Regions from separate parts of the Glaciibacter kafniensis genome, predicted to be linked through region 1. Evidence: riboswitches for the same ligand, from Rfam matches in the RefSeq annotation. Region 1 holds a riboswitch; the other holds the start of a gene.

What was found. A riboswitch is a leader RNA that binds a small molecule or an ion and turns the genes downstream of it on or off. The one in region 1 is predicted to bind thiamine pyrophosphate.
Region 2: another riboswitch for thiamine pyrophosphate. It lies ahead of ABD791_RS02020 (YkoF family thiamine/hydroxymethylpyrimidine-binding protein); the one in region 1 lies ahead of ABD791_RS05250 (ECF transporter S component).

Annotation. Positions count from the first base shown of each region.
Region 1 covers NZ_BAABCN010000002.1:1,003,593-1,011,052, reverse strand. The annotation lists gene ABD791_RS05270 (TIGR03086 family metal-binding protein) at 1-106, opposite strand, end outside; gene ABD791_RS05265 (DNA polymerase IV) at 241-1,476, shown strand; gene ABD791_RS05260 (spore germination protein GerW family protein) at 1,487-1,852, shown strand; gene ABD791_RS05255 (hypothetical protein) at 1,874-2,056, opposite strand; TPP riboswitch at 2,156-2,256, shown strand; gene ABD791_RS05250 (ECF transporter S component) at 2,289-2,921, shown strand; gene ABD791_RS05245 (ABC transporter ATP-binding protein) at 2,932-4,446, shown strand; gene ABD791_RS05240 (energy-coupling factor transporter transmembrane component T family protein) at 4,443-5,234, shown strand; gene ABD791_RS05235 (nucleoside/nucleotide kinase family protein) at 5,221-5,883, shown strand; gene ABD791_RS05230 (hypothetical protein) at 5,942-6,202, shown strand; gene ABD791_RS05225 (D-alanyl-D-alanine carboxypeptidase family protein) at 6,317-7,460, opposite strand, start outside.
Region 2 covers NZ_BAABCN010000002.1:325,345-332,804, forward strand. The annotation lists gene ABD791_RS02000 (GTP pyrophosphokinase) at 1-298, shown strand, start outside; gene ABD791_RS02005 (MarR family winged helix-turn-helix transcriptional regulator) at 281-715, opposite strand; gene ABD791_RS02010 (NAD(P)H-dependent oxidoreductase) at 782-1,402, shown strand; gene aqpZ (aquaporin Z) at 1,468-2,253, opposite strand; TPP riboswitch at 2,454-2,564, shown strand; gene ABD791_RS02020 (YkoF family thiamine/hydroxymethylpyrimidine-binding protein) at 2,594-3,286, shown strand; gene ABD791_RS02025 (ECF transporter S component) at 3,283-3,882, shown strand; gene ABD791_RS02030 (ABC transporter ATP-binding protein) at 3,886-5,667, shown strand; gene ABD791_RS02035 (energy-coupling factor transporter transmembrane component T family protein) at 5,664-6,470, shown strand; gene ABD791_RS02040 (hypothetical protein) at 6,538-7,131, shown strand; gene ABD791_RS02045 (LolA family protein) at 7,244-7,460, shown strand, end outside.

The DNA.
Region 1 (7,460 bases):
CCAAGTCCCGAACGCTCCACTCGGTGTCGGGAGTGGCCGCGTCCCAATCGGTGATGGCGGCGACTCGGTCAGAGAACTCGCGATGGGCTTGCGTTTGTAGTGTCAACCAGTCACTCGACATGGGCGTTTCCTCCGCGCTTTTCAGTAACTCTCGATCAATCTTGTCTTCTGCAACGGTCGCCACGCCCCAGGCATTCCCTCAGTTCGTGACTCTTCAGCCGACCGGGTTAGGGTCGCAGTATGAGCAAACAGGATGGGCGGGGCAGACAAGTCTCGGCGCACACCGTCGATGATCGCTCAGCCACAATGTTGCACATCGACCTGGATGCCTTCTTTGCGTCTGTCGAACTGCTCGACCACCCCGAATTGGTGAACAAACCGGTTGTCGTCGGGCACCGTTCGGGGCGTTCGGTCGTCACCGCCGCCAACTATGTGGCCCGCCGCTACGGCGTGAACTCGGCCATGCCGATGTCGGTCGCGCTGCGCCGCTGCCCCGACGCCGTCGTACTCGAACCTCACTTCGACCGCTACAAGGCGCTGTCGCACCAGGTGATGCAGATTTTCGGGGACGTGACTCCGCTCGTTGAGGTCCTCGGCATCGACGAGGCGTTTCTCGACGTGGCCGGTGCCCGACGGCTGCACGGCGGCCCGGCTGAGATCGGCGCGCTGATTCGACGCCGGGTGCAGGCCGAAACCGGGCTCACCTGTTCGGTGGGCGCTGCATCCACCAAGTTCATTGCCAAGCTCGCCTCTGGCAGGGCCAAACCTGACGGCCTCCTCGTGATTCCCGCCGAGGATACCCTCGCGTTCTTGCACCCGCTGCCGGTCTCCGCGATGTGGGGTGTCGGCGCCAGCACTGAGGAAAATCTCACCCGGCTCGGATTGCGCACCATCGGCGATATCGCCAACACGCCACTGCCGGTTTTGCAATCGACATTGGGGGTCGCGTCAGGGCAGAAGCTCTTCGAGCTCTCCTGGGGCCGTGACCCGCGCCAAATCTCCCTCGAACGCGAAGAGAAGAGCATCGGGCATGAGGTCACCTTTGAACACGATGTGACGGATGTCGCCCAGTTGCGCAGCGAGATTCTGCGATTGTCCGACGAGGTGGCGGCTCGGCTGCGCCGCTCCGGGTTGGTCGGCCGAACGGTGGTGCTCAAGCTTCGGTACACCGATTTCAGCACGGTGTCGCGCTCGCGCACGCTGGCCGAATCAACGAATGTCGGTCGGCGGATCTACGAGGAAGCGGTCGCGAGTTTCGACACTCTCGCGCGCTCCGGCATCCGCGTGCGCTTGATCGGGGTGCGTATCGAACAGTTGGGCGACCCAGACGGCGTGGGACTCGGTCTCTGGGATCCGGATGAGGGCTGGCGAGAAGCCGAGCTGGCGGTCGATTCTTTGACCGCCCGGTTCGGCCGCGGCACCGTGAGGCCTGCGTCGCAGCTGAAATCTTCGCGCCCACCTGGACCGAGGGAGTAGCCTGAACCGCATGACCAATCTCATTGTGAAGCTCGCAGAGAACATCGGCACGATCGGCGTCAAGGCTGCCTATGGGGAGCCGGTCACCGTTGACGGGGTGACCATTCTTCCGGTCGCTTTTGTGCAATTTGGGTTCGGCGCCGGCACAGACGGCGGTACAGAAGACAACGGCGATGACGCCGACAGCGAGGAGCGCGGCGCGTCATCCAGCGGTGGTGGCGGCGGCGGGCTGTCGATTCCGGTCGGTGCGTACGTCACCGAGAACGGTCGTGCGCGATTCGAGCCGAACCTGATCTCGCTGCTGGCCGTCGGCATCCCGTTCGTCTGGGTGAGCGGCCATGCTCTTGCTCGAGTGATCCGCGCACTCAAGCGCTAGGGCGATTCGCACGCTCTCGCGCTAGCGGCTTTTGCCCGGGCACCGCAGTCGAATCAGCCGGCGGTTCTGCCAGCGCTGACGCACCCACTCGGGGATATGCCAGGGGCCGTGCACCGGGAGACCCAGATGCTGTCGACGCCGGCGGCGAATGAATGACCGGATGAGCACCAGCATCAAGACGGCGAGCACCAGCAGAACGATCATTTTCGACCGCCCTGACGACGTAGAGTGCGGCGTGTGCCCGCGCGCGTGCCGACTGAACCCATCTAAGCGATTCTAGGCGGCGGTATAGTGAGGAGTGAACACGGGAGTCCGGTGAGCCGGGCTGAGAGGAAGCTTCTCAAGCTTCGACCGTCGAACCTGATCTGGATCATGCCAGCGCAGGAAGGCTTCTCAAACCCGTGCCCTGTATTCAACTACGGAAAGGGCACGTACAGTGCACGCATCAACAACTCTTCACACCTCGTCGACTCAACGTAAGCCGCGCTCTTTGCGCTGGCGGGTCGTCGACATCGTCGTCGCCAGCGTCATCGGCGTCGCCAGCGGCCTTATTTTCATTGTCTGGAACCAGGCCTCGAATCCGCTCAGCGCGGTGCTCAGCCCTGTACTGCCTGGCCTGCAGGCGCTGCTCGGCGGCGGCTGGCTCTTCGCCGCAGTGCTCGGTGGTCTCATTATCCGCAAGCCAGGCGCCGCGCTCTTCACCGAACTGGTCGCCGCCGTCGTCTCGACATTGGTCGGCGGAAACGAGTGGGGCCCGCTGACCCTCGTGTCGGGCGCGGTTCAGGGCCTCGGAGCCGAAATTGTCTTCGCGCTCTTCCTCTACGCCAACTACCGCCTCTACGTCGCGATTCTCGCCGGTGCCGGTGCCGGCCTCGCGATGGCTGTCAATGACCTGCTCCTTTGGTACCCGGGGGCAAGCAACGAATTCAGCATCATCTACGTGATCTCTGCTCTGGTCTCTGGCGCGGTCGTGGCCGGTGTGCTTTCGTGGCTGGCCATGCGCGGACTGGCCCGAACCGGGGCGCTCAACCGTTTCGCCGCCGGGCGTCAGATCACACGCGAGGTCTAAGGCTCTGTCAATGGTTGCTCCGTACTCACAGTCGGCGTCGGCCGCGGGCGCGTCAGTCGACGCCCGCGGCTGGGGCTGGCGTCACGCCGGACGACGCGCCTTTGCCGTCTCCGGGCTTGATCTGCGGATTGAGCCGGGCGAACGCATCCTGCTGCTCGGTGCGTCGGGAGCCGGTAAATCAACGCTGCTTCACGCCCTCGCCGGTGTGCTCGGTGGCGACGAAGAAGGGGAGCAGACGGGGGAGCTGCTCATCAGCGGCAGCCAACCCGATGCAGCGCGTGGCCAGGTTGGCCTGGTCTTGCAAGACCCCGACTCACAGGTGATCTTGGCCAGGGTCGGCGACGACGTCGCGTTCGGCTGTGAGAACCTCGGCGTGCCGCGTGACGAGATTTGGCGGCGTGTGGCCGACGCGCTCCAGATGGTGGGCCTGGACCTGCCGTTGAATCACCCGACGTCACGCCTCTCCGGAGGGCAGAAGCAACGGCTGGCCTTGGCCGGGGTGTTGGCCATGCGGCCCAGCCTCATTCTGCTCGACGAGCCGACGGCGAACCTCGACCCTGACGGCGTGCGTGAGGTGCGCGATTCCGTGGCCCGTGTGCTTGAGTCGTCGGAGGCCACCTTCGTCGTGATCGAACACCGGGTTGACGTGTGGCGCCATCTGGTCAACCGTGTTGTCGTGCTGGATGCCGGAGGCGGAGTCGCTGCCGACGGTCACCCCGATGAGGTGCTTGCGTCGCAGGGCGAACGGCTGGCCCAGGCCGGCGTGTGGGTACCCGGAGTCAAGCATGCGCTTCCGGTTCGCCGACGGACGCCCAGCAGCGCGCTCGATCCGTTGCTGACGGCACAGAACCTGGCAGTCTCGCGGGTCAAGGGCGCCGACGTGGCTCGAGCCATCGACCTGCAGGTGCGTCCCGGCGCCGCGCTGGCCCTGACGGGCCCGAACGGCGTCGGCAAGTCGACACTGGCGCTGACCTTGGCTGGGCTGCTGAAGCCGAGCGGCGGACACGTCGTCGCCGGCTCCGATCTCGCCCAGGGGGCATCCGCGTCACCGATCGACTGGAAGTCGTCGCAGCTGCTGACCCGCATCGGCACGGTGTTTCAAGATCCGGAACACCAATTCGTTGCAGGGACGGTGCGTGCCGAACTCGCGGTCGGTCCGAAGGCTCTTGGCCTGGCCGACACCGAGATCGCGACGCGAGTCGACGGACTCCTCGCTCGGCTGAGACTCGATCATCTGGCCGAGGCGAATCCGTTCACGCTGTCCGGAGGCGAGAAACGGCGCCTGTCGGTAGCGACAGTTCTGGCCAGTGCACCCCGCGTGCTGATTCTCGACGAACCGACGTTCGGTCAAGATTTTCGCACCTGGCAGGAGATCATCGTGTTGCTCACCGAGCTGCTGGATGAGGGCACCGCGCTGGTTGCGGTGTCACACGACCCCGAGTTCGTGGCAGCGATCGCCGACGAACACTACCGGCTCGGTGCGGCGAGCCTCGGCGCTGCTCGCACAGGGAAGGTCGACCGATGACCGCCATCGCGTCCACCATCACGACTCCGACGCTTCGGGCAATCGACCGGGTCAATCCGGTGGCCAAGCTGGCCGCCGCGCTCGTACTCGCCGCGGTTCTCGTGTTGACGATCGACTGGGTGTCGGCGGCGGTCGCGCTCGGCTGCGAGCTCGTGCTCTTTCTCTTTGTCGGGCTCTCCCCGCGTATCTTCTTCTCCCGCACCGCACTCGTCTGGATCGCGGCACCCGCCACGGGGTTGACCACCCTGCTCTACGGAAAAGCCGCAGGCGCCGAGTACTGGTCGTTCGGTCTGATTCAAATCACCGACGGCTCTATCGGCCTCGCCATCGCCACGACGTTGCGGGTGCTGGCCATTGGTCTTCCGGCGGTTGTCTTGTTCATCACCGTCGACCCGACAGATCTGGCCGATGGGCTCGCACAGGTCGTCAGACTTCCGGCCCGCTTCGTGCTCGGTGGGCTCGCCGGGTTGCGCCTTGTCGGGTTGTTCATCGAAGACTGGCGCGCTCTGGAACTCGCGCGGCGGGCCAGAGGGATCGCCGACGGGCACGTTCTGCGTCGTCTGGCCGGTCAGGCGTTCGCCTTGCTCGTGCTGTCGATTCGCCGCGGAAGCAAACTTGCAACCGCCATGGAGGCGCGGGGTTTCGGCGCCCCGACACCGCGCACCTGGGCCCGGCCCTCGCCGTTCGGTTTGCGTGAATGGGCCCTGATCGCACTGGGCCTCGGCATCGCCCTGCTGGCCGCAGGAGTGTCGATTGCAACGGGAAGTTGGAACTTTGTCCTCGCCTGATCTGATTTCGCGTCCGCTCACTATCGGCGCCTTCGCGGCGTCGGATGGGGGAGATATCGATGCGGGAGATGTGGATGCGCGAGATAGCGATGCGCGGTTGGCCGAGACCAACTTCGCTGCCGACGTGCTCGCATCCGTGGCGGCTGCCCCGGCCACGGCCGTGGTTCTCATCGACGGACCGAGCGGAGCCGGAAAATCCACGCTCGCGGACCAGGTGCTTGCCGCTTGGCCGGGGAATCGTCGGCCGACGCTGATACGTCTCGACGACATCTATCCCGGTTGGGGAGGGCTCGATGCCGGCATCGTGCATCTAGAAAGGCACGTTCTCGCCCCGCGCCGCGCGGGTCGCCCCGCAGCATGGCAACGATTCGATTGGACCGTCGAAGCACCATTGGAATGGCACAGCGTCGACCCAGGTCTGCCGCTCATCGTGGAAGGGTGCGGAGCGCTGGCCAGGGCTAACACCGCTTTGTCTGACATCAGGGTCTGGCTCGACGCCGAGGATCAGAGTCGCAAGCGCCGCGCCATTGCGCGTGATGGTGACCGTTTTCTTGCGCATTGGGATGAGTGGCAGCAGGAATGGGAGAGCTATCTGCTGCGCGAAAACCCCGCGGAGGAGGCGACTCTGAGGCTTTTCGCTCCGAGCTGAGTCAAGAGAATTGGGCGGGACAGGCCCGCCGAGCCCCGCCGAGGACTAAGTTGGTGCCATGACAGCACCAGATTCAGACAGCGTGGACTACATCGCCGAGTTTCTCGACGGCCCCCTGGAAGGGCAGACCGATACGCGGGTTCTTGTGCGCGGAGCTGCGGAACCGCGCATCAGCATGGTGGCGGCGGTCGACGGCTTGGAGTCGCTCTTCTGGTACGACAAAGCCGAGCAGCGGGATGTGCAGGGTCGGCTGCACGTGCGCTATACCTTCGACAGCGGTGAGAGCGACCCGGTCGAATCGAATCACGAGCAAGACTGAATCGCGAGCAAGGCTGCGTCCCGAGCAAGGCTGCGTCCCGAGCAAGGCTGCGTCCCGAGCAAGGCTGCGTCCCGAGCAAGGCTGCATCTCAAGCAAGACGCGGAGCGGACGGGGCTACGGCGTCGGCTCCGCCGCATCGTCGCCCGTTGTATCGCTCTGTTGTGAGTGAATCAACGCGGAGATCATCGGAATCGGATTGAGCAGGCGCCAGCCGGGACCGGGATCGCTGAGACCGCTGTCGAGCACGAGAGGGGCGGAGATGCCAGTCCCCGCCGGGCCGGCGGCCAACTCTACGGTGCCGACGCGTTGGCCCGTGCGACCCGTCGTCACACTTTCGACCGTCGCCGACGCGGTGTCTGCGGCGCTCGACGGCCAGCCCAGTCGGGTCTTCGTCGCGCGCACGACTCCGTCAGCGGTGTCACCCCACGGTGTTTCAAAACGAGCGTAGGCGTCGCCGGCGCTCAGAACCGGCTGCAGGGCGACTCCCGCCCGCGCACTCGCCATCAGGGCCGTGAGATCGGCAGTGAGCGTGTCGTAGTCTGGCTCGCCGAGGAAGGCTCCTGACATGGTGAATGACGATGCATCGCTGCCCACCGTTGCCGTGAACAGAAAGCAGACGCCCGCGGCATCCGTGTAGCTGCGTGCCAGCGTGCTCACGCCGTCGATCTCAAGGGTCGCTGTGGTGTTGTCGACTCCGCTTCGGTCGGCAAGTTTCGACTCAGGGTTTGTGAGGACCTCGGCGATTGTCGGGTTGCCGGCAGCGAGACCGGCCAGCCGGGCGAGGTCGGCGGCGGTGCCGGCGCTCGCTTCGTCGAGCCCGGTGGCGTCGACGACGGTGGTGTCGTCAAGCCCGTGGGCTGTGAGCCACTCGGAAGCCTCGGCACGATATTTCTCGAGTGAGCCGAAGGCCCAGCGGGCGAGCGTGTCGGCGTGATTGTTGCTGGAGGCGAGGATCACAGCCTGCAGGAGCTCTCGCTCGGTCCAGACCTCCCCGGGGTACAGAGAGACGGTGCGTGCGCCGGCCGCGGCATAGTCGAGATAGCCCTGAAAATCGTCCTGAGTTGCAGCGAATGATTCTCCGGTTTCGCCGGGTGCGAGCGGATGCGCATCGAGCGTGACGAGCGCGGTGATCAGCTTTGCGGCTGAGGCCATGGGGAGAGCCGTCGCCCTGCCGGCGGAGGCAATCGGAACGGGCATTGCCGTATCAGCCGTCGCCGCGGCATCGGTAGCCCCAGCATCCGCCGCTGAATCGGCCAGT
Region 2 (7,460 bases), 680 kb from region 1:
GGTGTTCATGTCGGACGGTGTCGTGCCGGTGACCGTTGAGCTGCAGATTCGCACGATCGCGATGGATTTTTGGGCGAGTCTCGAGCACAAGATCTATTACAAGTACGACGGCCAGGTTCCATCAGCGCTTCTCGGGAATCTGACTGAGACGGCCGACATCGCCGCGAACCTCGATCTGCGGATGGAGCGGCTGCACCACGAGGTGCTCGCGCTGAACTCGGATCCGTCTGGCCAGGAGACGCGGGACAGACCAGGAGACCCGAAACTGAAAGGAATCGGGTCATCGGTTCCTGGCTGACAGGGCGGTGAGTACCCGGATAGCGTGTGCCGCGTCGTCGGTATCGAGGCCGGATGCGAACTCGGCGAGCACACGATTGCCGGTTTCGACCACAGCGCGGCCACGCGCAGTGACCACGACCGTCTTCTCCCGACGTGACAGCGGTGAGGCGTCGACCGTGGCGTAGCCATCCTTCACCGCCGCGTCGACCTGCCGGCTGACGCTGCTCTTATTGAGCCCGAGCACCGCGGCGATCGCCTGCTGATTGAGTGGGTCGTCGGGGGCCGACAGCGTGCAGAGCAGCGTGTAGGTGGCGAGCGAGGCCCGGCATTCGGTCTGAACGCGCTCGCCGAGAGCGCGTTCCAGATTGGTGACCGCGGTGCGGGCGCTGAGCCACAGCTCGAGAAGTTGAGCGCTGGAGTCGTGTGAAACCGTCATCCGTCAAGTATTGACTATCATGAGTTGCACATGCAACGGTTGCATGTGCAACCAAGGGAATGATTGATGCATGTACTTCTGGTCTTCGACCACCCGTATGGGGCCGAGGCGTTCGACAACGTGCCGAATCGCCGGAGTCTGTCGGCCGCAATGCTGGCCGCGGCGCAGACGGGGCTGGATTCTGCCGGTCACTCCTCCGACACCGTCGATCTTGTGGCGGAGGGCTTCGACCCGGTGCTGTCGGCCGACGATCTGCGCGCCTGGCGAACCGGCACCCCCGGTCGACCTGATGTGCAACGCCTCCAGGACCGGGTGGCCGCAGCCGACCACATCGTCTTCGTGTTCCCGACCTGGTGGATGTCGATGCCTGCTGCCACGAAGGGGTTTCTCGACCGGGTGCTCACGCGTGGGTTTGCCTTCGAGGAGCCGCGGCCTGGTGGAGCTCTGGTGCGCACCCTGCACCGACTGCGCGGTGTCACGGTGCTGACCGCGATGACGACGCCTGGCCCCGTGTACAGAGCCTGGTTCGGGCGGCCGGCCCAACGCATCCTGGCGGACGGCACATTCCGTCTCATCGGGATTCGACGGATTCGATGGATCGCCATCGACCGTTCCACTCAGCGCGGAGCTCTGCGTCGTGAGCGAGCGCTGGCGCGTATCACGCGGCGCTTCGCCGCCCTGCACTGAAACTGGCCCCCGCAGTCGTGGGGGAGGCCAGTTTCAGGTTGCGTCTCGCGTCACCTGCTCAGATTTCAGGCTTTGCGGCCTTCGAAGAGCGGTCGGTAGGCGAGGCCGGCAATCAGGGCACCGATCAGCGGGGCGAGGATGAACACCCACACCTGGCCGAGGTGTTCAGGACCGCCGTAGATGGCCGCGGCAATCGAGCGGACCGGGTTGACCGAGGTGTTGCTGATCGGGATGGAGATCAGGTGGATCAAGGTCAACGACAGCCCGATGGTGAGGCCGGCGAAACCGGCCGGAGCGCGCTTCGAGGTGGCACCGAGGATCACGAAGAGGAAGATCGCGGTGAGCACGATCTCCGCGACGATCACGGAGGCGAGGTTGAAGCCACCCGGCGAAAACTCACCGAAGCCGTTGGATGCGAAACCACCGGCGACGGCGTTGGACGCGAAGCCGTCTGGACCACCGACCGCGATCACATAGACGAGGGAGGACCCGATGATGCCGCCGACGAGCTGGGCGCCCCAGTAGCTGAGCACGTCCTTCCACGGAAGGCGACCGGCGACCGCAGCACCGAGGGTGACAGCCGGGTTGAAGTGACCGCCGGAGATGTGCCCGACGGCGTAAACACCGACAAGAACGGTCAGGCCGAAGGCCAAAGCCACGCCGAGAAATCCGACGCCCAGACTGTTGTTGGCTGAGTCGGGAAAATTGGCGGCGAACACCGCGGTACCCACCCCGCCGAAGACGAGGAGGAACGTGCCGAACACTTCAGCCGCAAGTCTTTGAGCTGTGGTGGGCGCCTGCTGCGGCGCGGGCCCCCCGACCTTCTTCGTTGCCGTCTTTGTCGATGTCATGCGATTGCTCCTTCGCGAAGAGATCGGGGCAGCGGAGCCGCAGACCGACCTGACGCCCCCCTGGCGTCGAACCCAGAGTAGGGGTGCAGCACTCCAGATGCTCGCTGCGGCACGCGCTTTGTGACGGGACATGTCTCCCGTGGGCAGGGAGCCGGTCATGTCGTCACCGTCTCGTGTCGGCCCGATCGCCGTGTATGGTCGTTGCTGTACACGGGAGTCCGGTGAGCCGGGCTGAGAGGAAGCTACCCCAAGCTTCGACCGTTGAACCTGATCTGGATCATGCCAGCGCAGGGAGAACGCACTCGCACCCGTGCCTTGTCTCATCAACAGAAGGCGCGATATGAACACATTCATTGATTCACCCGAGGCTCCGGCCTCCCACACTGCACCGGCGGAATCCGAGCGCATCACCCTCACACCACAGCAATTCGGTGTCGGCGCACGCGTCACCCTCGCCGTGATGAGCGACGACTACGTCAGTCTCATTCTCGGCGCCCTCGGCGAAGCGGATGCGACCGGACTGCAGGTCACCACCGGCGACGTCAGCACCTTCGTCGGTGGGGCCGAGAGCGATATTCTGCGCTATCTCAGTCAACTCATCGGAGCCGTCGGACGAAGCGGTGCGCATCTGAACGCCGTCGTGCACTTCTCGCGCGGCTGTCCGGGGGAAGTGCTCTGCGAACGTCCGGCGACGGCAGGGCCCGTGCCGGGCACGGTCGGGGAGCGAGTGCTGACCGGGGTGCCCGCCGTGGCCGAGTGGGCGCTCTACCCGCTCGAAGACGGTGTACGAGGGGGAGCCGAACCCGATCACATGCGCGACATCGACGCCGCCATCGACTTCTCGAAGAGCAACGGCACCTTTCGCTCCTCAGAGCACTTCGTGACGCGCCTCGAAGGCGACGTCGCAGACGTGCTGCACACCGTCGCACTCGGCTGGATTCTGGTGGGTCGCACCGTTCAACATGTGACCAGCCACGTCACGTTGTCCATTAACAGCCCGTTTCCCAACAGCCCGACGGGCGGGACCCTGTGACGCGCCGCCGATTCACGCTGCGCGACCTGGTGCTCCTGGTCGTGCTCGGCGTCGTCTTCGGGTTTCTCTATTGGGCGCTCGTGCAGGCCTGGACCGGCCTGTCCATTCTGATGGGGCCGGCCGGCGACTTGGCCCAGCACGTGCTGATCGGCGGCTGGCTGCTCGTCGCGCCGATCGCCGTGACGATCGTTCGTCGCCCGTTCTCCGGCGTCATCGCAGAAGTATTGGCGTCGGTCATCGAAGTCGTGTTCCTCGGCTCGGCTGTCGGCCCGATTCTGATGGTGTCGGCCGCCCTGCAGGGCGCTGGCAGCGAGTTGCCGTTCGCGCTGCGTCGCTACCGGTCGTTCGGCTGGGGCAGCTACGCCCTCTCTGGGCTGCTGGGCGCCGGTTTCGTCTTTGCCTTCTCGGCCTTCCGATTCGGCTGGTACGGCCAAGACATCTTTCTGCTGCGTCTGGTCGTGCAGCTCGCCTCCGGCGTGATCATCGGCGGACTCTTCGCCAAGGTCATCGTCGATGCCCTCGCCAGGACCGGAGTCGTTGACAACTTCGCCATCGGCCGGGCGCAGCTGGCGACGGCTCCGCAGCCACAGGCGTAACGGATGCCGGCCTCGCACGGTGAGCCGCCCGCATCCGTCGATCTGGTCGACATCGCCGTGACGTTTCCGCGTCGCGCCGGCGCGGTGCTGTCCGGCGTGACACTGCGCATCGAACGAGGAGAGCAGGTTGTCGTTTTCGGGCCGTCCGGTGCCGGAAAATCGACGCTGCTCAGCGTGATCACCGGAATGATCCCTCACGCGGTGTCTGCGACCCTCGGCGGCACGGCTCGGATCGCCGGCCTCGACACGCGGGCCGTGGAAGTGGCCGAGCTGTCCCGGCACGTGGGTCTGGTCGCGCAAGACCCTGACGCGTCGATCTGTCTGCCGAGCGTCGACCAAGAGCTCGCGCTTCCTCTGGAGAACCGCGGTGTCGAACCGGCACTGATCGCTGCCCGGATCGACGCCGCGTTGCGCGCCGTCGGGGCGCTGGAGCTGCGTGAGCGGGCAAGCGATGAGCTCTCCGGCGGTGAAACCCAGCGGATTGCACTCGCCGCCGCGGTGATCGGCGAGCCCGATGTACTTCTCCTCGACGAGCCGACGTCGATGCTCGATGCGGCGGGGATCCGGTCGGTGCAGCGCGCGATCGGCACGGCCGTCGAACGGTATGGCCCGGCCGTGGTGCTGGTCGAGCATCGCCTCGACGAGTTTTCGGGCGACCGAGGAGTGGCCGGACTGCCCGAACGATCGATCGTCCTGGGCGAGGGCGGCACCATCCTGCACGATGGCCCCACGGCGACCGTGCTCGTCGAGGCGGGGCCCGCCTTGCATGCGGCCGGCTGCTGGCTCCCGCTTGAGGTCGAATTGCAGGCCGTCTTCGGCTCGGCTGGCGGACTGAAGTCGTCCACCGTGCGCGCCGGACTCCGTGAGTGGGCGGCAGAGGACGCCGACCAACCGGAGCAGGAGGGCGGCCCGCACGACCCGCGACCGCTCGTCCTCGCCGCGAACGACCTCGGGATCAGCCGCGACCCCTCCGTTGCCCGCCACCGTTCAGCCCGCTGGACTCGCTTCGCTCGGCGTCGGGTGCCGGCGCCCCCGGCGCTTCTGATCGCTCGGGCGTCGATCCAGCTGCGAGCCGGCGAGATCGTGGCAGTTCTCGGCGCCAACGGCAGCGGCAAGACCAGTCTGCTCCTGACCCTCGCCGGCCTGCTGCCACCGGCTACCGGCGCCATTGTCGGGGACCGACCCGGAATGGTTTTTCAGAATCCCGAGCACCAATTCGTTGCTTCCTCGGTGCGCGGAGAACTCGCTCACAATCTTCAGCGCACTCAGCTGCCGCTCATCGACCGGCTGCTCGCGGCTCATCGCCTCCAGCATGTGGCCGAACAGAACCCGCATCGGCTCTCCGGCGGGGAGAAACGCCGACTGAGCGTGGCGGCGATGCTCGCCCATCGACGAGTGTGTCTGATCGCAGATGAGCCGACGTTCGGCCTCGACCGCACGAATACGATCGCCCTGATCGCGGCATTTCAGACAATCTCAGAGGAGGGACGCGGAATCCTGTTCTCCAGCCACGACCTCCGCACCGCGGCGACTCTCGCCCACCGAGCTATCGTGATCTCTGACGGTTCACTCGTGATGGATGGGCCGATCTTCGATCTGCTCGGGCGCCCGGACCTCGTCGCTGCCGCCGGACTCAGCGTTCCACCGTTGCTCAGCTGGCTGCACGAGAACGTCGACACCGCCGAGCAGATGCGGCAGGTGCTGAGACGACTCGACGCCGCAGTGGCCGGCGCATCCGTGGCGAGTGCGGGCGAACCGGCCACATCCCTCGGAGCCTGGCCATGAACGGCATCTCTGTCGGCGGCTCGGCCATCAGCTCCCCGCTTGCCCGCCGCAACCCCACGGTAAAGCTTGCGTTGCTCTTTCTCGTGTCGTGCGTGTTGCTCGTCGTCTTCGATCCGGTGACGCCGACCGTGCTCTATTTGAGTGGACTGCTGACGGTTCTCGTCTTCGCCGAAATCCCGGCCCGGACGTTGCTGCTGTCACACCTGCCATTTCTCGGCTTTGCGCTCGGACTCCTTATCGTCAACGCGTTGAGCCGGCCGGGGGACGTGCTCGTCGAAGCCGAGGGTGTGCGCGTCACAACTCAGGGTCTCTACCTGGGTGCTGCCCTCGCGATGCGCACCCTCGCGATCGGGATACTGTCGATTGCGTTCGTTGCGACCACCGATGGGGTTGCCCTGATGACAAGCTTGAACCAGCACGCGAGGCTGAGCGCTCCGGTGACCTATGCCGTGCTTGCCGGGTATCGGATGCTGCAGCGGATGCCGCGGGAATGGCAGACCATTCGCCAGGCCCAGGCGGTGCGTGAGCCATTGCGCGCCGACGGAACAGTGCGGTTCGGGGTGCGCAACTACAGCCGAGCGGCGTTCGCACTGCTGGTTGCCTCGATCCGGCGTGGCGAGAGAACTGCACAATCGTTGGAGTCCAGGGGGCTTGGCTTGCACCCGCGGAGCGTCTGGCGGCCGATTGCGCTCGGCCGCGCCGACTGGCTGATGTTCGGCGGCGTCGTCGTGACCGTGCTCGGTGTTGTCGCGGTTCTCGCGGCCTGTGGACTGGTCAGAGGTCCGGCCATGCTCGCATCCTGACGGAGCCGCGGCGGGCAGGCAGTCCGCGCGTGCCATAGGGTTCCAGAGAGCGTGAAAGAGGAAAAGAATGACTGAACTTATCGAGCTGACGGTTCCGCGCAAGCGCAACGTCAAGGACCTCACTGTCACGATCGCTGCACTCGAATCGGGCGATCAGGTCAGTGCGACGTTTTTCACCGAACGATTCGGCGCCTTCAATCTCGACGGTGAAGCACGTCTGTCGCCGGCGATCGGCACATTCACCGTCGCAGGTCGAGCGATCGAACAGAGCCTGAAGCCCGACAAGTCGCTGCAGACCTTGCTGATTGTGAGGCATTCGTCGGTGGGAGACGAGGAACAGAGGGAGGGCGAGGAGTCGCGCGAGGGCGAGAACGAGGACGAACCCGCGCTGCAGATCGGAGATCTCGGCGCCGTTGCAGAGCTCGGCCACGGAGACCTCGTGCGTGCCACGCTCCATGACCCCGCCTATGGAAACTTCACGGTGACCGGGGTTGCCGTGTTCTCTCGAGTGGGAACCATGTACCTCGTCGGGGAGTGGATTCTCGGCATCAACCAGTCGCCGGCGCCGCGTCTGCGTCAGATCGAGATCGTGTCACCGGCGGGAAGCCACCCTCACCCGGTTCCCGCGACCATCACGACGCTGGCCGACGAAGCCGAATAGCGCCAACGACGAGGCTGGCCGGCGTGCCGACCCGTTGTCGAATTGATGGATGCCGATCGGTGGCGACAAGCGTAATGTCGGAAGCGGGAAATTCGCTTCGGAGGTAATCGTCATGACACGCTCTTGGCTGCGTTGGCTGCCGGCACTCGTCGTTCCGGCCGTGATCGGCGCCGGCATCGTGATCGTTCCTCTGATGGCGAATGCAACAGTCTCCCTGCCAGACAAGACCCCGGAGCAGGTGCTTGAGCTGGTCGGCGAGAATTCCGTCACCGCTTTCTCCGGAACGGTGGAACAGAGTTCTCAACTCGGGCTTCCCGAACTGCCGAAAG